One region of the Janthinobacterium sp. FW305-128 genome, then DNA from elsewhere that is predicted to be linked to it. Evidence: predicted binding sites of a transcription regulator. Region 1 holds the regulator's gene; the other holds the start of a gene.

Region 1 (7,630 bases):
CGACGACCTCGTCGGACCGGGCCTGCGCGTGCTGCAGGACGACGATACGACGGTCAAGCCGGCGCCCGGCGAACCGCATCCCTGACCTCACCGCCCGGCCGGCGTCCCGCACGCCATGGCCGGCGCGTCTGCTCCACATGCCCTTTTTGCAGGGATCTTGTACGGCTTTTTTGATCGAAATATCACTTTATTTCGATGCCAGTTCGCTACGCTTATTTCATCCGGGGAATTTTGATCCACATCAAAGTTTTTTCGCGGTCAAACACTTACTCTCTGGCCACCATCATAAATAGTAATTCCAGGGAGAGTCTTTGTGGATCAATCGCTGAACTATAACTACAAGATCGTGAAGCAATTCGCGGTCGCTACTGTGGTATGGGGCATCATCGGCATGCTGGTTGGCGTTATCATCGCCGCTCAGCTGGCCTGGCCTGCCCTGAACCTCGACATACCATGGCTGACATACGGACGCTTGCGTCCGCTGCACACGAATGCGGTGATTTTCGCCTTCGGCATCTGCGGCCTGTTCGCCACCTCGTACTACGTCGTGCAACGCACCTGCCAGGTGCGCCTGTTTTCCGACAAACTGGCCGCCTTTACCTTCTGGGGTTGGCAAGCGGTAATCCTGTGCGCGGTCGTCAGCCTGCCCATGGGCCTGACCCGCGGCAAGGAATACGCCGAGCTGGAATGGCCTATCGCCATCCTCATCGCCGTCGTCTGGATCGCCTACGCCATCGTCTTCTTCGGCACCCTGATCAAGCGCAAGGTCAAGCACATCTACGTGGCCAACTGGTTCTTCGGCGCCTACATCCTGGCCGTGACGATTTTGCACGTGGTCAATGGCGCCGTCATGCCAGCCTCGTTCACCAAGTCGTATTCCGCGTATGCGGGCGTGCAGGACGCCATGATCCAGTGGTGGTACGGCCATAACGCGGTGGGCTTCATCCTGACCGCCGGCTACCTGGGCATGGTCTACTACTTCATCCCGAAACAGGCCGAGCGCCCCGTGTACTCGTACCGTTTGTCGATCGTCCACTTCTGGGCGCTGATCTTCACCTACATGTGGGCGGGCCCGCATCACCTGCACTACACGGCATTGCCTGACTGGACGCAATCGATCGGCATGGTCTTCTCGCTGGTCCTGCTGGCACCAAGCTGGGGCGGCATGATCAACGGCATCATGACCCTGTCGGGCGCCTGGCACAAGCTGCGCACCGATCCGATCCTGAAATTCATGATCGTCTCGCTGTCGTTCTACGGCATCGCCACCTTCGAAGGTCCGATGATGTCGATCAAGACCATCAACTCGCTGTCGCACTACACCGACTGGACCGTTGCCCACGTGCATGCGGGCGCCCTGGGCTGGGTGGGCTTCATCACCATGGGTTCGATCTACTACCTGCTGCCGCGCCTGGCGGGCCGCACGCAGATGCACAGCACGCGCCTGGTCGACGTGCACTTCTGGGTGGCCACCATCGGCATCGTGCTGTACATCGCCGCAATGTGGATCGCCGGCGTGATGCAGGGCCTGATGTGGCGCGCGGTCAATCCGGACGGCACCCTGACCTACACCTTTGTCGAGAGCGTGAAAGCAACGTATCCGTACTACGTGGTGCGCGTGGCCGGCGGCCTGCTGTACCTGTCGGGTATGTGCATCATGGGCTACAACACCTGGATGACTCTGCGCGGCAGCAAACTCCCCGTCGCCCGCATTCCGGAACTGAACGCGGCGCACGCCTGATAGGAGCGAAAGCAAATGAAATTTTCACATGCATGGATTGAGAAAAACCCCTGGCTGCTGATCGCCCTGGTCACGGTGGTGATCAGCATCGGCGGCGCCGTCGAGATCGTCCCCCTGTTCTTCCAGAAGAGCACGACGGAGCCCGTCGCCGGACTGAAGCCGTATTCGCCGCTGCGCCTGGCGGGCCGCGACATTTACGTGCGCGAAGGCTGCTACAACTGCCATTCGCAGATGGTGCGTCCGCTGCGCGCGGAAACGGAACGCTATGGCCACTATTCGGTCGCCGGCGAGTTCGTCTACGACCGTCCGTTCCAGTGGGGTTCCAAGCGCACGGGGCCGGACCTGGCCCGCGTGGGTGCCCGCTACAGCGACGAATGGCACCGCACGCACTTGAACAACCCGCGCGACGTGGTGCCCGAGTCGAACATGCCGGCCTACCCATGGCTGGCGAAGACCAAGCTGGTGCCTGACGACATCATGCCGAAGATGCGCGCCCTGAAACGCCTGGGCCAGCCGTACAGCGACGAAGAGATCGCCGCCGGCCCCGCGCAGCTGCAGGACAAGACGGAAGAAGACGCCCTGGTCGCCTATCTGCAAGGCCTCGGTACATTAATCAAAACAAGGAATTAGCATGGCAATCGAAAACCTGTTTGACAGCGCCAGCAGCGTCATGACGGTGGTTTCCTTTATGACATTCGTGGGCATCCTGTGGTGGACGTTCAGCCGCAGCAATGGCGACTTCGACGCGGCGGCACGCCTGCCGTTCGCCGACGAGGCGCTCGACTATCCGGCCGATGCCGCGCCGGCACAAGGGGAGCGCAACCATGGCTGACTTTACCAATGGCTTCTGGAATATCTACATCGTCGTGCTGTCCCTGCTGGGCATCATCGGCTGCGGCGTGCTGCTGTACTCGCAGTCGAAAGTGAAAGTGGCCGCCGGCGCCCCCGCCGACGGCACCACGGGCCACGTGTGGGACGAGGACTTGAAGGAACTCAATACGCCGATGCCGCGCTGGTGGATGTGGCTGTTCTACATCACCATCGTCTTCGCGCTGGCCTACCTGTTCCTGTACCCGGGCCTGGGCACCTACGCCGGCAGCCTGGGCTGGAAATCGACGGGCCAGTACGAGGAAGAGCTGAAGAAGGCGGAAGCCGACTACGGCCCCCTGTTCAACAAGTACCTGAGCCAGGACTTGAAGACGGTGGCCGCCGATCCGCAGGCGCAAGCGATCGGCCAGCGTCTGTTCCTGACCTACTGCGCGCAATGCCACGGTTCGGATGCCCGCGGCAACAAGGGCTTCCCCAACCTGACGGACAAGGACTGGCTGTATGGCGGTGATCCCGACATCATCAAGACCACCATCATGCACGGCCGCAATGGGCAGATGCCGCCGATGGGCGCCGCGCTCGGTTCCGAAAAAGATGTCGAGAACGTGGCCCATTACGTGCTGAGTCTGTCCGGTTCCACGTCGGACCCCGTCAAGTCCGTGCTGGGCAAGGCCAAGTTCGGCGCCTGCATGGCCTGTCACGGCGCCGATGCGAAGGGCAACCAGATGCTCGGCGCGCCTAACCTGACGGACAAGATCTGGCTGTACGGCGGCAGCGCCGATACCATCATGGAAACCGTGCGCAAGGGTCGCAACAACACCATGCCGGCCTTCAGCGACTTCCTCGGCGAATCCAAGGTACACGTGCTGTCGGCGTATGTCTGGAGCCTGTCGAATCCCCAGACGCCCGTGAAATGATGTAATGGAACCTCAAGTCATCAAGATGTATGCGGCCCGCGAGCAAATCTACCCTCGCGAGGCCAAAGGACGCTACGCTACCTGGCGATGGGTATGCGTATGGCTTACCCAGCTCGCGTTCTACGGCTTGCCGTGGTTGACCTGGAATGGCAGGCAAGCCCTGCTGTTCGATTTGACCACGCGCAAGTTCTACATTTTCGGCGTCGTGCTGTGGCCCCAGGATTTCATCTATCTGGCGGCCCTGCTGATCATCTGTGCGTATTTGTTATTCCTCGTCACGGCCATTGCCGGGCGGGTGTGGTGCGGGTTTTCTTGCCCGCAAACGGTATACACGGAAATCTTCCTGTGGGTCGAACGCCGCATCGAGGGCACGCGCAGCGCGCGCATGGCCCTCGACAAGCAGGGCCCCTCCGTGCGCAAGGCGTTCAAGAAGACGGCCAAGCACCTGGTATGGGGCGCCATCGCCCTGTGGACGGGCTTTACCTTTGTCGGCTACTTCACGCCGATCAAGGAACTGGCGCGCGAAGTGACCACCCTCAATTTCGGTCCCTGGGAATGGTTCTGGGTCTTGTTCTACAGTCTGGCAACCTACGGCAACGCGGGCTGGCTGCGCGAGCAGGTGTGCAAATACATGTGCCCCTACGCGCGCTTCCAGAGCGCCATGTTCGACCAGGACACCCTGATCATCACCTACGATGCCAAGCGCGGCGAACCACGCGGCGCCATGAGCAAGAAGGCCGGCAACAACGACAAGCTGGGCGACTGCATCGATTGCACCCTGTGCGTGCAGGTGTGTCCGACCGGTATCGATATCCGCAACGGTCTGCAGTATGAATGCATCGGCTGCGCCGCCTGCGTCGATGCCTGCAATACGGTGATGGACAAGGTCGAGCGGCCGCGTGGCCTGATACGCTACAGCACCGACCATGCGATGGAAAACAACTTCAATTCGAAGCAGATCCGCCAGCGCGCCATGCGCCCGCGCGTGCTGATCTACACGTCCATCCTGGCCCTGATCATCATCGCCGTGTGTACGTCGCTGGCCCTGCGCACGCCCCTGAAAATGGACGTGATCCGCGACCGCGGTTCGATGGGACGCGAGGTGGAAGACGGCATGATCGAAAACGTCTATCGTCTGCAGATCATGAACACCTCGGAGCAAAGCCAGCATTTCAAAATCAGCGCTTCCGGCTTGCCGGGTCTGACCTTGCTGACGCGCGACGAAGTGACCTTGCAGCCGACGGAAACGCTGGGCTGGCCGATCCGCCTGCGCGTGCCGCACGGCGTCGGCGAGAAGGGCTCGAACAAGATTGCGATCGAATTGCACTCGCTGGACGACCCGTCGCTGCATGTGCGCGAAAGCGCGGTGTTCATCGTGCCGCGGTGATGTTGATTTGGGGTCGGCCCCTCCGGGTCCGACCCCGTTATTTCGCCGTAGGGGTATCATCAATCATGCGTTAGGGTCACTTGATTTTCAACCCGGAAGCAAAAGCTGGAGTCGGACCCAAAGGGTCCGCCCCCAAGGAGAACACAATGTCCGACAGTCTGAAACTGCAACCTCCCGTTGCCCCGTGGTACAAGCATCGCTGGCCATGGCTGCTGATGATCGGTCCCGGCCTGTCCGTGGTCGTCGGCAGCTTCATGGGCTATATCGCGTTTACGCAGCCCGACGCGCTGGTGGTGGGCGACTATTACAAGCAGGGCAAGGCGATCAACCAGGATTTGAAGCGCGACACGATCGCCAGCGACCTGGCCATGGACACGACCCTGTCGTATGACGTCGCTGCAGCGCGCCTGAGCGGCTCCGTGCACAGCTTCGGCAAGGCGTACCAGGGGCCTTTGCAGCTGCACCTGGCGCATGCGACCCTGCCGGAAAAGGATATCAAGCTGCTGGTGCAGCCCGATGCGGCCGGCAATTTTTCCGTGGCGCTGCCGATGCTCGAGCGCAGCCGCTGGCAAGTGCTGGTGGAAAACGACAAACGCGAGTGGCGCCTGTCCGGCATCTGGACCTGGCCCGTGCAACGCAGCATCGCGCTGCATGCGGATGAAGAGTTATAACGTACAGCGCCGGGAAAAAACCGTAGCGAGCGGCAGTGATTTGTGGCTGAGAAGCACAGCTGTGCTATAGCACAGCGAGCATCGCAGGCCGCAAAGCACGACGCGCAGTAGGTTTTGACGGTGCTGTTACTTGCAGACGTCGGTGCCGGCTGTAATGGCTTTCAGCTTGGCCGGCTGCAAGATCTCGATCTCGCGGTTGGAGACGCGCAGCCAGCCTTCCTTCTTGAATTTCGACAATAAACGGCTGACGCTTTCGATGGTCAGGCCCAAGTAGTTGCCGATTTCCTCGCGCGACATGCGCAACTGAAATTTGCTGGCCGAATAGCCGCGCGCTTCATAGCGCGACGCCAGGTTGACGATAAAGGCGGCAAAACGCTGCGTCGCCTGCATATTGCCCAGCAACAGCATGACACTTTGCTCGCGCGTGATTTCCTGGCTCATCATGCGGTGGAAATGGCGCAGCAGGGTCGGCATATTACCCAGCAATTGTTCCAGGCTGGAAAACGGGATTTCACACACTTCGCTGTCTTCCAGCGCCACCGCATTACAGTGGTGGCGGTCGGCGCTGATGGCGTCCATGCCCAGCAGTTCGCCCGCCATCTGGAAACCCGTCACCTGCTCTTCGCCGCCCGGATTGATCTGGTAGGTCTTGAAGTGGCCCAGACGGATCGCATACAGGTTCTGGAACGAGTCGCCGATGCGGAACAGCGAAGCGCCGCGCACGATCTTGCGGCGGCGGCCAATGATCTGGTCCAGTCTGTCCATGTCGCCCACGTCGAGGCCCATCGGCAGACACAATTGATGCATGCTGCAGGTCGAGCATCGCGCACGCAACGCTTCCACGGTCACTGTGGGCGAGGTTGGAGTGAGTAGCGCTTCAGTCATGTCGGTACCTTTTAGAAAATGCAACAACAAGTTTACTGCATACAGGGTTGCCGTGTGCCAATTTCACCGCAATTTCGCTGAATAAACTACGTTCCGACTTTAATTATATGGCAACATCGTCAAAAGCCCATGCGGAGAGGGCAATTTGCGTGGCGGCGCTTGCCAAGCTGGGGTATTGATAGGAAAATTCCTGACAGCATTATCTGCCGCCTGTGCCGCCCGGTACTGAAAAGGAAATCATGAAGCCTCTCGGCATCAAAGCAAAAGTCGCGCTGGCCACCAGCCTGACCTCGATCGCCATGATCGCGCTGGTCACCATGATCCAGGTGCAGCACATGCGCGACGATTTCACCAAGGTACTGTTGAGCCAGCAGTCGTCCCTGATCAGCCGCACCGCCGCCGAGCTCGACGACAAGCTGGGCATGCTGCTGCAGATCGTCACCCTGACGGCACGGCAGCAGCCGCCGGAACTGATCACCCAGCCCGCCCAACTGCGCGACTACTATTCGCGCCGCTCGATGCTGGTGCTGTTCGACGACGTGCTGGTGCTCGACGCGCACGGCGCCGTCGTGGCCGACATGCCGGAAGTGGCGGGGCGCGCCGGCATCAACGTCGCCGAGCGCGAGTATTTCCAGACCGTGCTGCGCACGCGCCAGCCCATGATCACCGAGCCGATGCTGGGCAAATCGAGCGGCATGCCCATCGTGCAGATGGTCGCGCCCGTGCTGGGCGCCGATGGCCAGGTGGCCGGCGTGGTGATCGGCGTGCTGCGCCTGTACAAGGATAACCTGCTGGGGAGGTTGCGCTCGGAAAAGATCGGCAAGAGCGGCTATTACTTCGTCCTCACGCGCGGCGCCGTGCCGCGCTATGTGCTGCATCCCGACACCAGCCGTTTGCTGCAGCCGCGCCTGCCGAACGCCAACCTGACGACCACCCGGCTGCTGAAGGACGATGGCGAAGGCACCATGGTCAGCACCAACAGCCGCGGCATCACGGCCGTCAACAGCTTCAAGCGCCTGAAATCCGTAAATTGGCTGCTGGCCGCCTCGCTGCCCCTCGACGACGCCTTCGAACCGTTCGACGGCGTGCTGTACCGGCTGGTGCTGTGGAGCATCCTCGCCTCGCTGCTGGCCGCAGCCGTGCTGGGCTGGGTCACCGTGCGCCTGCTCTCGCCGCTGGTGCGCCTGCGCGACACCCTGCA
Region 2 (7,630 bases), on a different contig from region 1:
GAGGTCGATGACTTTCAGGCCATAGTTCTCGCCGGCCACCACCACTTCGGCGCGGCCGATCGGCGTGCCATTGACCTTGATCACCAGCGGTTCGCCGGCCAGCATGTCGAGTTCGATCACGCTTTCCGGGCCGATGGCCATCAACTCTTCCAGCGAAATGCGGGCCGAGCCCACTTCCAGGGTCAGGGTGACGGGAATCTTGCGCATCATTTGCGGAATGTCGCGGCGCGCGCGGGTGCTGGCCACGTCGGCAACGTCGCCCTGGTCGATGATCATGTCATCGCCCAGGTCTTCCAGCAGGGTTTCGCTCTGGTTGGTATCGGTCATATTCATATTATTCGACATCTTCAAATGAGGTTAAACAGAGCTTGCCCTTGTGTTCGGAAACAGCCGCTGTAAATAAACGGGAGTCGTCCAGCATGACGTCAGTACGGCTCAGACTGACGGGAATCACGTCGCCCACGCGCAGGTCGAACAAGGCGCCCAGCTGCATCTGCTTGCTGACCAGCCGGCCTTCCAGGGTCACTTGCAGGCGCGAAGCGAGCGGGCGCACGCTGCCGCGCAAGGCTTTCTTCGCTTGCGCGCGTTCGGGCAGCAGGCCGCGCAGCACATCGGCCATCAGGCGCTTGTCCAGCGAGAACCAGAACTGGCCGCTCTGCCCCGCCTCGACGTCGCTGAGCGACACGGTGACGATCCAGCTGCCGCGCGCCGGGTGCACGCCGGACTGCACGGCCACCTCGGCACTGGTGTCGATGTCGCTGCTCTTGCCCAGGATTTGCAGATTCTTGTGGATGCGCGTGAACAAACTGTTCACCAACTGTTGTCCCAGCACCACAGCGAGGCGCTCTTCCGTGGCCGTCACGCGCACTTGCGCCGGATCGGGCAGCGCGCCCTTGGCGCCGGCACTACCGTAGCGATAGTTCAGCACGCTCAAGAGGATCTGCCGTTCGAGCGCAAAGCCCGGCTGACCGGCCGGCGTGGAAAAACTCAGCCAGCGATTCGCGCTGTCCTCGTTCTCCACGCGCGACAAGGTCACGGCATCGATCTGGAAATTGCCCCAGTAGCGCCGGCTCATCGGCTGGCGCAGGGCCACGGCCAGGTCGTCGCGCAGCTGGGCGCCGAATACATGCAGCAAATGGACAGGACGTCCAAGCAGACAGGAATCGAGGACTTGATGGCGCGCAGTTTGATCTGTCTTGGTAATGATTGTCATGTAGTGGTCATGTCGGTATTGCGGTGGCAGAACAAATTATACGGATCGCCCGAAATTAAATACAGCATCATCTTGGCCTTGCCAACCGGCCGGCCGGCGAGCAAACGATTGCGCATCGTATCGCATGCTGGATGACTACGGTGCTGAACAATACATGAAAAAGCAAAATATTGCCATGTATCAATATTCCTTGAGGCAATCCTCTCTTTACTTTATAGTTGCCTCGAGGTAAGCTTATAGCGAGAAAAAAGTGATTTGCAGTGCGCCATTCCGCTTACCTGATTCCGGTTTTTATGGCAGTTTCCAGCCCCTCTTATTGCCACCAGAAGAAACTTTTATCAGATAATTATTAGTTATCATGGCCATGTAAATCATTCGGCGCGGTTCTGCCGGGTTTGTTGAATCTGCTTGAGCGGATGGTGTGGCAACTGATAAAACTGATGGGCCCTGTCAATTGGGCCGGGCAAGATGGCATTGGATGTAATGCCTGCCGGAATGGCAACACCAGTAATTTCTGATTGATACGTCACCGCATATTGAAAGTAGAGGGCAAGATGAGCAACGAACTCGCAGGTCTGATCAAGGCCGATCTGGCAGCACTGAGCAATGACGCGCGCGCCCTGGGCGCCAGCATCGCGCCGGCCGCCCAGTTCGGCGCACCGGAACAATCCGGCTTCTCGTTTGCGCAAAGCATGAAAGACGCCATCGGCAAGGTCAACGGCGATGACCGCATGGCTGCACAAAAAATGAGCGACGTCGACAGCGGCAAGAGCGACGACATGGTCGGCGCCATGCTGGCCAGCCAGGAAGCGAGCCTGTCCTTTTCCATGTTGATGCAAGTGCGCAACAAGGTCATGGGCGCGGTCGACGAACTCATCAAACTGCCTCTGTAATCTTCACGTCCTGATCCACGCCCAGCCTCCCAGCGAAAGTTACCCCAAGTGATTACCACCATGAAGTCCGCATTTGCGCGCTGGCGCCCTGGCGCCCAGCCCGCCATCCCGCCCGCCCTGCTGAAAAACCTGGTTCCCATCGTCGTGCTGGCCATCGGCATCACCGCCATGGTGACCATGTATGCCTGGCGCGACCAGGCCAACTACAAGCCGGTGTTTGGCGCGCGCGAAAAAGTGGCCGTGACGGACATGATGGCCACCCTGGACGCCGAACACATCCCCTACCGTTTGCATCCGGACAGCGGCCAGGTGCTGGTGCCCGACGCCATGCTGGGCAAGGTACGCATGCTGCTCGCCTCGAAGGGCGTGACGGCGCAGCTGCCGGCCGGCCTGGAACTGATGGACAAGAATGACCCGCTGGGCGTATCGCAATTCGTGCAGGACGTGCGCTTCCGCCGCGGCCTGGAAGGCGAACTCGCGCAAAGCATCATGACGATGGACGCGATCGCTTCGGCGCGCGTCCATCTGTCGATTGCCAAGTCGACGTCGTTCGTCGCCAGCGACGGCGACAAATCGTCGGCTTCCATCGTCGTGGCGCTGAAACCGGGCCGCACCCTGGCGCCGGAACAGATCGCCGCCGTCATCAACATGGTGGCCGGCAGCGTCGCCAGCCTGGCGCCCACGCGCGTGAGCCTGGTCGACCAGGGCGGCAACCTGCTGTCCTCGCACGTCGACCTGACGGACGGTTTCGATGCGTCGGCCGCCGGCAATGAAGGCGCGAAACGCTTTCAGGATGAAATCCGCCGCAACGTCACGGGCTTGCTCGGCCCCGTCATCGGCGAAGACAACTTCAAGCTCAGCGTGACGGCCGCCGTGAACAACGACCGCGTGGACGAAACGCTGGAAAAATACGGCGAAGCGCCGAAAGTGACGAGCGAAGCGATGCGCGAAGAGCAGGAACGCAACCGCACCGTGGCCGGCATTCCCGGCAGCCTGTCGAACCGTCCGCCAGCGGCCGCCGTGCCGGCACCGGCCGACGCCGCCGGCGCCGCGCCCGCCGATGGCGCGCCGAAGCCGTCCGACGACGGCACGGCCCGCAAGAACGCCACCACGCGCCAGTACGCGTATGACCGCAGCATCACGCAGATCAAGCGCAGCCGTGGCCGCCTGGAAAAACTCAGCGTCGCCGTCGTCCTCAACAGCGCCGCCGCACCGAACCCGAAAACGGGCTGGACACCAGCCGAACTGGGCAATATCGAAAAAATGCTCAACAGCGGCCTGGGCATCAACGCCCAGCGCGGCGACAGCCTGAGCCTGACGGCGCTGCCCTTCCCTGCCAAGCCGCCTGTGGCGCAATGGTGGGAAGAGCGCGACACCGTCGTCGATTTCAGCAGCTGGCTGCTGTACGCCCTGGGCGCCGTGCTCGGCTACTTCCTGATCCTGCGTCCGCTGCTGCGCCTGCTGACCACGCGCCTGGCGCCGCCGGCACTGAAACAGCTCGATCCGGCCCTGGCGCTGGGCGGCAGCAACGCCGCCGCCGGTGCCAATGGCGTGACCGCCGCCGGCGCGCCGGCCTTGGGCGTGAATGGCAGCCCGCTGGCGCTCGAGGGCGAAGCCGCCGCCGGCAACGCCATGCCGGTCGTGCCGCTGCTGGAAAATTATGACTTGCCGCCACCAGGCTCGGCGGTCGACGTGATGGTCGACCACCTGAAAGTGCTGGCGGAAAAAGAACCCGAGCGTGTCGCCGAAGTCGTCAAACAATGGATGCAGAAAAATGGCCGAACTCAACAACAGTAATCCCTCCGACGGCGCCGAATACGAAAGCGCCAGCCTGAACCCAGTGGAACAGGCCGCCATCGTGCTGCTGAGCATCGGCGAAGAACAGGCCGCCAATGTGCTGCGCTGCCTGTCGCGCGAAGAATTGCTGGAAGTCACGCAAGTGATGTCGCGCATGAGCGGCATCAAGGTCGAATCCGTGAAAACGGCCATGCAGACCTTCTTCGACGACTACCGCCAGCAAAGCGGCGTGCACGGCGCCTCGCGCAGCTACCTGAAGCGCTCGCTGGACATGGCGCTGGGCAGCGATATCGCAAATAGCGTGCTCAACAACATTTACGGCGACGCCATCCGCCCCAAAATGGCGCGCCTGCAATGGGCCTCGCCAAAATGGCTGGCCGAATACATCGTCAACGAGCACGTGCAGATGCAAGCCGTGTTCCTGGCCTTCCTGCCGCCCGCGCTGGCCGGCCAGATCCTCGACGCCCTGCCCGCCGAAGGCCGCGACCTGGTCTTGCTGAACCTGGCGCGCCTGGACGAGATCGACCGCGACCTGCTGGTCGAGCTCGACGAACTGGTGGGCCGCTGCCTGGGCGCGCTCGACACGCAAAGCACCAGCGTCGAGGGCATCCGCCAGGCGGCCGAGATTCTCAACCGCATGCCGGGCAACCGCGCCGCGCTGGTCGAACTGCTGCGCGCGCACGACCCGGACGTCGTGTCGGAAATCGAACTGAGCATGTACGACTTCCTGATCCTGGCCACGCAGAGCGATGTCACGCTCACGCGCATCCTGGAAGACGTGCCGATGGAACAGTGGGCCATCGCCCTCAAGGGCGCGGAACCGTCGATCCGCGACGCCGTGCTGAAAACCATGCCGCGCCGCCAGGCGCAGAGTTTCGAAGACATGATGCGCCGCTCCGGCCCCGTGCCCCTGTCGCGCATCGAACAGACGCGTCAGGAAATCATGGCCACCGTCAAAGGCCTCGCCGATGCGGGCGAGATCGAAGTGCAACTGTTTGCCGAAGCGGTGATCGAATGAAACACTTCCGCTCGTATCGTTTCCCGCCGCTGTCGCAATTCATCGCCGCCGGCCAGCGTGCCTCCAACGAGGACACGGATGGCCAGTGGCAGGCGTCCGTCTCGGAAGGCTTCGAGCAGGGCCAGCGCGACGGCTACGAAGTGGGCCTGGTGCAAGGCCAGCAGGACGGCTACGACGCCGGGCGCAGCGATGGCATGGCGCAGGGCCGCGAAGAAGGCCGCAATGAAACCCTGGTGGCGCTGGACCGCCTGGCCCGCCCCGTCGACGCCATCCTGCGCGACCTGAAGAAAGTGCGCGCCGATTACCGCGAAGCGCAGCGCAAGGAAGTGGTCGACCTGGTGGCCAAGGTGGCGCGCCAGGTGATCCGCGCGGAACTGGCGCTGCAGCCGGTGCAATTGCTGGCCCTGGTCGACGAGACCCTGGCCTCGATGCCGCCCACGCGCGAGGAAATCGACGTCTTCCTCAATCCGGAAGAACTCAAACGCATCAGCGAACTCGATCCGAAGCGCGCCAAGCGCTGGAACCTGATCGCCGACGCGCGCCTCGACGCGGGCGAATGCCGCATCAAGGCCGGCGACAATGAAGTCGACGCGGGCTGCCATCAGCGCCTGTCGGCCTGCATGGAGCAGGTCAGCAGCCACCTGGCGCTGGCCGCCGAACACGCAGACCACGGCGCGCCTGCATGATCGCCGACACGCTGCGCAGCTTCGAGATCGGCGACATCCCGGTCGCGACACCCACCGGCCGCCTGGTCGGCGCCTCCGGCCTGCTGCTGGAAAGCGCCGGCTGCCGCCTGCACACGGGCCAGCGTTGTCAAATTGAAACAGTCAATGGCGAATGGCTCGATGCGCAAGTCGTCGGCTTCCGCGAAAAACTGTCGTATTTAATGCCGTTCAAGAAGGCGACGGGCCTGACCACGGGTGCCAGAGTCCTGCCCCTGCCCGACAAGGCCAGCCTGCAGATCGGCCCGTCGTGGCTGGGCCGCATGGTCAATGGCCTGGGCGAGCCGATCGACGACCTGGGCCGCCTCGGCGGCGAACACATCCTGGAAGTGACGCCGCCGAAGATCAATCCCCTGAAGAAACAACCGGTGGTCGAACCGCTGGACGTGGGCGTGCGGGCGATTAACAGCATGCTGACCCTGGGCAAGGGCCAGCGCGTGGGCCTGATGGCCGGCTCCGGCGTGGGCAAGAGCGTGCTGCTGGGCCTGATCACGCGCCAGACCGTGGCCGATGTCGTCGTCGTCGGCCTGATCGGCGAGCGGGGCCGCGAAGTGCGCGAATTCGTGGAAAAGTCGCTCGGCGCCGAAGGCTTGAAAAAGGCCGTGCTGGTGATCGCGCCGGCCGACGAATCGCCCTTGATGCGCATCATGGCCACCGAACTGTGCCATTCGATCGCCGCCCATTACCGCGACCAGGGCAAGCACGTGCTGCTGCTGGTCGACTCGCTCACGCGCTATGCGATGGCCTTGCGCGAAGTGGCGCTGGCCCTGGGCGAGCCGCCGGCCACGCGCGGCTACCCGCCGTCCGTGTTTTCGAACCTGCCGCAACTGGTGGAAAGCGCCGGCAACGGCGCCCACCCGGAAGGCAGCATGAGCGCCATCTACACGGTGCTGGCCGAAGGCGACGACCAGCAGGACCCCGTGGTCGATACGGCGCGCGCGATTCTCGACGGCCACATCGTGCTCACGCGCGAACTGGCCGAGCGGGGCCACTACCCCGCCATCGATATCGCCGCCTCGATCAGCCGCTGCATGGCGCAGGTGATCACGCCCCCCCACATGCAGGCGGCGCGCGCGCTGAAAGCGTCGATGGCGCGCCATGCGCGCGTGCGCGACCTGATCCCGCTGGGCGCCTACGTGCCCGGCGCCGACCCGATCACCGACCGCGCCGTGCAGTTGCACGCGCCCATCGAAGCCTTCCTGTGCCAGGGCACCAAGGAAGAGGCGCCGATGGGGCCGTGCATCGAACAACTTGAACAGATCATGGCCTAGGAGCATACGTGAGCGACGCGCATACCATCCGCAACCTGACCACCCTGGTCGGCCTGCGCAGCACCGAAGTGGAACGCCTGCAAGGCGAAATGGCGGCGCAGACGGCCGTGCGCGAGCGCTACCAGAAAAATCTGGAACGCCTGACGGGTCTGTACACGGATAGCGGCCCCAGCGGCGCCCTGCCCCTGGCCCTGTCCGTCAACTGCGGCAACTTCAAGCAAGCCGTCATGCAGATGGCCGACCAGCACCGTACCGACCTGCATTTACACGAGGCCAACATGGCCGTCTCGCAACGCGCGCTCAATACGGCCTGGGCCAAGCGCGAAGTGCTGGACCAGGTGCTGACGCAAAAACAAAAACATGTTGCAAATGAGCAACAACGTGTCGATGCCAAGCGGCAAGACGAGCTGGCGACGCAATTCTGGTTCCGCGGACAGGTAAAATGAGGTTGGTGTAAGTTTCTTTCAGGAAAACTTCACAAAACGGGAATGGGGGTCGCCTTGTACCGGTATATCCCTTTATTCAGGAGTCTGGCATGGCAAACGTAATTACTGCACCGCAATACGATCCGCTCGTCACTGCAAAAAACCTGGCTACCAAGTCGGTCGCGGCGCAGCAGGACAAATTGACTAAGCAAACCGCACTGGCCAACACCACGGCCGCGGCGCTGAACAACCTGAAGCTGGCCATGAGCGCCTTCCAAAGTACGATGACGA

What was found. The regulator FNR, encoded in region 1, switches genes on or off when oxygen is low (the NO sensors DNR and NnrR bind a similar motif). The targets are predictions, from matches to a motif close to TTGATNNNNATCAA.
Region 2: the regulator FNR is predicted to act here: its motif matches at 1,384-1,397, upstream of IGS60_RS16635 (FliM/FliN family flagellar motor switch protein).

Annotation. Positions count from the first base shown of each region.
Region 1 covers NZ_JACYMK010000004.1:369,771-377,400, reverse strand. Annotated here, with positions in the region: gene ccoS (cbb3-type cytochrome oxidase assembly protein CcoS) at 1-85, shown strand, start outside; gene ccoN (cytochrome-c oxidase, cbb3-type subunit I) at 314-1,741, shown strand; gene ccoO (cytochrome-c oxidase, cbb3-type subunit II) at 1,757-2,371, shown strand; gene IGS60_RS11590 (cbb3-type cytochrome c oxidase subunit 3) at 2,373-2,573, shown strand; gene ccoP (cytochrome-c oxidase, cbb3-type subunit III) at 2,566-3,486, shown strand; gene ccoG (cytochrome c oxidase accessory protein CcoG) at 3,491-4,873, shown strand; gene IGS60_RS11575 (FixH family protein) at 5,020-5,544, shown strand; gene fnr (fumarate/nitrate reduction transcriptional regulator Fnr) at 5,671-6,429, opposite strand; gene IGS60_RS11565 (response regulator) at 6,669-7,630, shown strand, end outside.
Region 2 covers NZ_JACYMK010000007.1:247,166-254,795, reverse strand. Annotated here, with positions in the region: gene IGS60_RS16640 (FliM/FliN family flagellar motor switch protein) at 1-333, opposite strand, end outside; gene IGS60_RS16635 (FliM/FliN family flagellar motor switch protein) at 335-1,213, opposite strand; gene IGS60_RS16630 (flagellar hook-basal body complex protein FliE) at 1,768-2,106, shown strand; gene fliF (flagellar basal-body MS-ring/collar protein FliF) at 2,167-3,903, shown strand; gene IGS60_RS16620 (flagellar motor switch protein FliG) at 3,881-4,921, shown strand; gene fliH (flagellar assembly protein FliH) at 4,918-5,607, shown strand; gene fliI (flagellar protein export ATPase FliI) at 5,604-6,914, shown strand; gene IGS60_RS16605 (flagellar export protein FliJ) at 6,923-7,360, shown strand; gene fliD (flagellar filament capping protein FliD) at 7,450-7,630, shown strand, end outside.